DNA from 2 places in the Microbulbifer sp. ABH2_005 genome. Region 2 is predicted to be linked to the other one. Evidence: riboswitches for the same ligand, from Rfam matches in the RefSeq annotation. Region 2 holds a riboswitch; the other holds the start of a gene.
What was found. A riboswitch is a leader RNA that binds a small molecule or an ion and turns the genes downstream of it on or off. The one in region 2 is predicted to bind thiamine pyrophosphate.
Positions count from the first base shown of each region.

Region 1: it holds a riboswitch for thiamine pyrophosphate, as region 2 does, so the genes downstream of both, thiC (phosphomethylpyrimidine synthase ThiC) here and ACXAFI_RS07305 (TonB-dependent receptor) in region 2, are expected to answer to the same signal.

Region 1 covers NZ_JBSWWI010000001.1:2,998,893-3,002,366, reverse strand. The annotation lists gene ACXAFI_RS13115 (thioredoxin domain-containing protein) at 1-370, shown strand, start outside; gene ACXAFI_RS13110 (SGNH/GDSL hydrolase family protein) at 463-1,404, opposite strand; TPP riboswitch at 1,662-1,760, shown strand; gene thiC (phosphomethylpyrimidine synthase ThiC) at 1,846-3,474, shown strand, end outside.
Region 2 covers NZ_JBSWWI010000001.1:1,666,062-1,669,535, forward strand. The annotation lists gene ACXAFI_RS07305 (TonB-dependent receptor) at 1-1,879, opposite strand, end outside; TPP riboswitch at 1,937-2,052, opposite strand; partial or broken gene ACXAFI_RS07310 (nucleotidyltransferase domain-containing protein) at 2,691-3,440, shown strand.

The sequences.
Region 1 (3,474 bases), 1.3 Mb from region 2:
TTTGGGACCCGGGAGCCGCCAGCTGATAGCTTCTTCAGGAGTTCTTACCTTAGGGCAGTCTTGGCTGAGTAAGCAGTTGGAGCAACGGGAAGTTCTGGAAGCCAAATTTATCGAGGCCGAATTGGAGGTTGAGGGGCATCACCTGATGCGACTCGAAGGTATCACAAATAATGAGTTCTTCACCGCCCTGGGCTTTCAAGAGAATGATGTCCTAATGAGAGTTAATGATAGCTGGGTACATAGTGGTCAAAATAACCTATGGGATGCCCTTACCAGCGGTCAGATTATCGATGTAGCTTTTATGCGAAAGGGGTTGCCCCAGCGAATACAATATGTCGTTGAAGAGCAGGGCTATTTTGAGAAGGATTGAAGATAGCTTGAGAAAGGTAAAGAAAGCTAAATAGTTATGGGCCCACTGAGAAGTATTCAGGAGGGCCCAATGTTCACCGAGTGGACAACTAATTATTTATCTGGATTGCCCTGCCAAAGTAGATCGGCAACGATGTTTTGGCCCTGAATACTGGGGTGAAAGCAATCTCCACCACCAATGTCATCTTTGCCAAACTGAAAGGTACCAGCATTTACCTCATCTTCCCCAGTATACTCGGCTATCACTTCAACACCATTGGTGCCATTATAGCTCTCCGCCTCCTCAACGAGAATTTCATTGTAGCGACGTTGAGCTGCAGTAATTGCGCCGTAGCGAGTGGCAAAGTCTTCTCCATTTAAACTGCCGCCATTAGTGGCTATTTTGCAAATCCCAAAGGTTGACCAAACATGTTCACAATTTACCCGGGAGTTGCTTGACTGCTTGGCTAAGCCGGCTGCTCGCAGATCCTGCACCCTTGGTACTGAGCCTAAAAGAATGGTAGATCCATTGGGAAGACCATCGACGAGTTTATCTAAGCCCGCTTGAATTGCTGAGCGCCACTCACTTTCTGTGTATAGAGGATCATCACAGTTATTGGGATCGGTACAATCCCGGTTACAAATATCGTTTCCTCCAAGAACAACTTCTACGTGGTCGGGGATATTTGATTGAGATAAAATTCGATCAGCCTGAACAGCAAAGTTCTTCTTTCCTCCGCGCATTTCTGCCCCTGACTCAGCAGCTTTTTTATTCGCAGCCATGTTGGGTGAAATTATCTTGTACTTATCGTAAATACTCTCAACGGAGTTTTTATCACCATCAAACCAGGAGTGTTCTGGTTGGTCTCCACCGAGGAGACAAAACAAATCCCAGAAATACTTGTTACGGGTACAGTCTGCTCCGAATGCCATGGTAATACTGTCACCAGCAGCAACGGATTTAGAAGGGGCAGCTAAAGCTGTCGGTATCGACATAACACTTAAAACGAGTGCTGTTATAACTCCATATCTATTCCACATTGTATTTTCTCCCACACCGACTTTCGTCGTAGTTCATTATTGTTTTAAAACTGGATCGGTGAACCTGTGCAGTTTAGGTTGACGTGGAATGAGTGCCGGTGGGAATGATATCGACCGCTGGGTCAGCTTCAAATAAGTTGAAGCGTGTTGAATTTTTGTCGCCTAGAGCATCGAGATTTTTTGGTTGTAGCACCATGGAGAGGGTTATTTAGAGTCTGTTGAAAGTTGAGATCGACCACCTGTTCATATTCGAGAGCTTCCACTATACTGCGCTCTACTTGTCGGAGTGCCTGTGGGCTGAGATCGCTATTGCGAGATCCGTTGAACCTGATCGGGGTAACCCCCGCGTAGGGAACAAGATCTGAAGTCGCCTGTTTTTTTACAGTTTGGCGGCTTTTCTCTTTGCGTGTGCCCTGGACGCTGCGACCTTTAAATCCTCAAGCTTTAAGGTTACGCATGTCCGAGATCATTGAACAATCCGGCAAAGCCGGAAAATCCACCCGCGCTGCCAGCCGCGATTCTGCTAAAGCATTTCTTGAGAACCTTACGGTTCAATCTTTTCCCAATTCACGAAAGGTGTATTTACCTGGGGAAACGCCGGATATTCAGGTTGGCGCTCGCCAAATCTGCCTGGGGGATAGCGTGGTAGGTGGAGATGCAGATAATCCCCTTCTGGAGCCCAATGAGCCGCTCACCGTATACGATACATCTGGACCCTATTCTGAACCTGATTTCAGTGTCGATGTACGCCAGGGGCTACCCAAGTTGCGTCAGGGCTGGGTAGAAGCTAGAGGCGATACAGAGCAATTGGATTCCCGCCAAGCCGCCTACAGCCAGAAACGTATGGCAGACCAAGGGCTGGATCATATCCGCTTTGAAAATCTTCCCAGCCCGCGTCGGGCTAAACCGGGAAGAAACGTATCGCAAATGCATTATGCCCGCCGCGGCATCATCACGTCGGAGATGGAATTTGTCGCTGTTCGTGAAAATATGGGGCGCGCCAAGCTCGCTTCAGAAATGAGTGAAAGCCAATATCAAAAAGCGCGCGATAGTATTTTTATTCCCGAGCAAATCACTCCCGAATTTGTTCGCAGGGAAGTCGCCGAAGGCCGGGCGATTATTCCCGCGAATATCAATCACCCGGAAGTGGAACCGATGATTATCGGGCGCAATTTTCTGTGTAAGGTGAATGCAAATATTGGCAATTCTGCGGTGACTTCTTCTATTGAAGAGGAGGTGGAAAAGCTAGTTTGGTCCACCAAGTGGGGTGCCGATACCGTGATGGATCTCTCCACTGGCGCCAATATTCATGAAACCCGTGAATGGATTTTGCGAAATTCTCCGGTGCCTATTGGCACAGTACCGATTTATCAAGCGCTGGAAAAAGTGAACGGCATTGCCGAAGACCTGAACTGGGATGTCTATCGCGATACTTTAATTGAACAGGCGGAGCAGGGGGTGGATTATTTCACCATCCATGCTGGCGTGCTGTTGCGTTATGTACCGCTTACAGCGAAACGTATGACCGGTATTGTTTCGCGGGGTGGTTCTATCATGGCCAAATGGTGTCTGGCACATCACAAAGAGAATTTCCTCTATACCCACTTCGAAGAAATCTGTGAAATCATGAAAGCTTACGATGTGAGCTTTAGCCTCGGTGATGGTCTGCGCCCAGGTTCCATCGCCGATGCCAATGATGAGGCACAATTCGGAGAGCTGCATACTCTTGGCGAGCTCACAGAAGTTGCCTGGAAGCACGATGTGCAGACCATGATCGAAGGACCGGGCCATGTGGCTATTCACAAGATCAAAGAAAATATGGATGAGCAACTAAAGCACTGCCACGGCGCGCCTTTTTATACCCTTGGCCCGCTGACTACGGATATTGCTCCCGGTTACGACCACATTACCTCTGGCATAGGTGCAGCATTAATCGGCACTTACGGTTGCGCCATGCTCTGCTATGTGACGCCTAAAGAGCATTTGGGTCTACCCAATAAAGAGGATGTTAAAGAGGGCTTGATGGCCTATAAGATTGCGGCTCATGCCGCAGACTTAGCCAAGGGGCATCCACGAGCACAAAAG
Region 2 (3,474 bases):
GATCAATCTCGGTGCCAGTGAAGAACTGATAGCTTGGTGCATGAGCTACATCACGGCCATCCAGATTTACCGGTAGCACTATACCGGTTTCTTTGTCCTTCTCCGTGTCTACGTGGGTGCTACTAATAAAGTCCTCAAACTCGGCGTTTAACCAGCCTGCAGAAGCGAAGAGGCGTACAGTTTCCGTAGCCTGGAAATTTATTTCCGCCTCAAAGCCATAAGTTTTACCGCCCGCTGCGTTGCCCAGATACTCTCTAAACTTTTTACTCTCAGGGTTGAAAAGTGATTGTTTGGCTTGAACATCGTTGCGATCCTGGTAGAAGGCCGCTAGCTGGGCCTGTAAACGGTTACCCAGCCAATTGCCTTTGGCTCCAAGTTCGTAGTTAAGCAAATGCTCTGTATCGAACTCGAACATCTCACGGTAAGCTTCTACATTACCCGCAAACTCTGCGATGATCGCCCCGTTCACCCCCCCTGCCTTATAGCCACGTGAAACGGTGGCGTACAGTAAAGTGTCCTCGGAATAATGATATTCCAAGGTTATATTTCCACCCCACAAGTCCTCACTGCTATCTGCTTTGGTGGCATAGGAATCAGAATAATCCGCACTACGCCTTTCCAGGCGAAGCCCGCTAATCAGGTTGAAGGTGTCGCTCAGTGTGGTGCTCAGCTGCCCATAAACTGCGCTGTTTTTGGTATCAAACTCACTGCTAAAAAAGCTGTATTCAGTGATTGTACCTCCAGTTACTCCGGAAGCCTGCAAGAGGTCTTCTTGTTCTTGGCGATGATAAACACCGAGTACCCAGCTAGTGCGCCCTGCAAAGAGTTTGGAGGCCTCGGTGGAGAGCAGGCGTAGATCCAGGCTGGTATTGTCCTTGTCCCGCTGGTAATTGTCAGTTTGGCTGTACTCCAAAGGATGAATGCCGGTATAGCTCCAGTCTTCATCGTATCCGTATTCGGTATCGGAATTGGCGAGGCTTAGGGTGGTTTCAAGAATAAAATTTTGGTTACCCGACCACTGCCCAGTTAAAGCGCCTGCCCAGCTTTCCTGCTGGTCCCGACCGGGCTTGTCGGAGAGGGTTTCGCGGGTATTGTATAAAGAGAAGGCATCGTAGCCGTTATCGGCATCAAGGTAGAAGAGTGTCAGGCCGAGCTGTAAGTCGTCACTCGGTGAGTAAGCCAGTTTGCCACGCAGCACGGACTCATCAATATTGTTGGTGTCATCGCGGCCCAGGTACTGGTTTTCCATATAGCCATCGGACTTTCGCTCGCTGGCGGCAATACGAAAGCCAAGCTGGTTGGTCAGGCTGCCGCTGCCAATGGCAGAGAGGCTGCGGCCACCATATTCACTCAGTTCGGCAGAGACCTTGCCTGTAGTTTCTGAAGTGGGTGCCGCACTGCGCATATTGACCAGGCCCGCCAGGGCATTAGCACCATACAGGGTGCCTTGAGGGCCTCGGAGGATCTCTACCTGTTCGATATCCAGGGTGCTGGCAGCCAGGCCAAGACCAGTGAAGTCGATCCCGTCAATGACCAAACCTACGGAAGGATTAACTGGGTCGATAAACTGGCTGCGCTCACCAATACCGCGAATCTGAATAAAGCGTCCTCGTGAAGCGCCAGTAGAGAAGTTGACATTTGGTGCCATATTCAACAGCTGGTCCAAGTTGCCAGCACCTCGCGCCTCAATACTGCTAGCGTCCATTACACTGACGCTGCCTGGCAGCTCGAGCAGGTTGGTATCGCGCAGTTGAGCCGTCACTACCACCTCTTCAAGCCCCCTGTCCATGGGCTCTGCAGCTAAAGCTAATCCACTAGGCGAGCCCGCAATAAGGCCGATGGATAAAGCAATCGGGTGGATTGTGAACAGTTTCTTCATGGTTCTCTCTCGGATCAACACTAATGAAAGAGACCCGGAGCGCGACGAGGGAAGGGCTTTGGCATGCCTACCTATTCCTACGCCGGTATTAACCGGATCAGGTTCAAGGGTTTGCTCAAAAGATCTTCTTGATCTCGCAGCATCTCAGGCCTTGGCCACCCCTTAGGTTTTTGCGGGCGCGATGATAGCAGATGTTTCGCTCATTATGGGAAGAAGGCACTCTTAACCTTCGAGCTTGGGTTTCTATGGGACGTTTTGGGTATGGGTGGTAGTGTTATAGGGATTGGAGGGGCGTGATAGTCAGTGTTCCTCCTTGTTATTCCCTTTCTTCCAAAGCTTGGGTTAATGTAGAGGGGACGTTTCTGCATAGATGAATATTAAATATAATTTCAGGCCGCAGGTGCGAGGCTATAGCTAGTTTTAGCTTAGATTTAGAGGTTGGTGTAAAAATGAAAAATTGCCCTGATTGTAATGAGAAGCCCATAGCTTTGATTGGCTGGTGTAGTGGCATCAATTCGATACAGTGTACCTGTAAAAGTTGCGGTGCGGTCTTGTCGGCGAATCTTGTAACTTGGGGAGTGCTGATTGCCATTGTTGTCGCGATGTGCGCAGTGGCTTATGTTTCATTGGTTCACTTCGATGTGCATTTTAAACAGGATCGATGGTTGTTAATGGGTTTGATCTCTTTTCCAGTTCTTATTGGGTCATTGCTGGGATACTTGGTCGGTGGCTATAAAGTAAAGGGAAGGAGCCTCTAGTGAGCGGTTTAGGTTTTACTTCTCTACAGTGGTAAATTGGTAGATAGCATTCTATGGAATTGGTGATACAGAATAGAATAAAAACACTTGAGGCTGAGAAGGGCATAGAAATTTTGTATGCCTGTGAATCTGGCAGCCGGGCATGGGGCTTTGAGTCACTAGATAGTGACTGGGATGTGCGTTTTATTTACAAGCGAGATCTTAACCACTAACTGACTCTTGGAAACCCAAGAGATGTTGTGGAGGTGCCCTTTGATAAAGCGCTAGGTGATGAGCTTGATCTGGTTGGTTGGGATATCAGCAAAGCATTGGGTTTGTTACGGGGAAGCAACCCGACATTGATTGAATGGTTGTTCTCTCCAAAAGTTTATCTCAGTCATCAAGCGTTTTTGGATGAACTTCGCAGCCTTGCCAAAAAATGCTGGCAACCAAGAGCCTTGGCGCACCATTATATAAGTATGGGATTTAATTGTTACTCCAAATTTACTCGAAAAAATGATGAGGGTTCCAAAGAAATTCAAGTCAAAAAACTGCTTTATGTAATGCGTTCTATCCTAAATGCACTTTATATAAAAAGATTTATGGCTATTCCCCCTGTCGATTTTATGCAGATGTGCAAAGAGCTGCTGGTGAATGCACAAGAGGAATGGTTGCTGCAGTTGATATCCAGTTTGATTGAGAAGAAGAAGGGCTGGACGAAGGCAGTCTTGTCGTTCTGGATGCCCGCCTTGATAACTGGATTCAAGAAAATTTGGACCGTGGGGTGGCCAACTCAATTGAGGAGCGACCTAAGATGGATATAGCGGATTTTGATAGACTTTTTCACCGAGTGCTAGG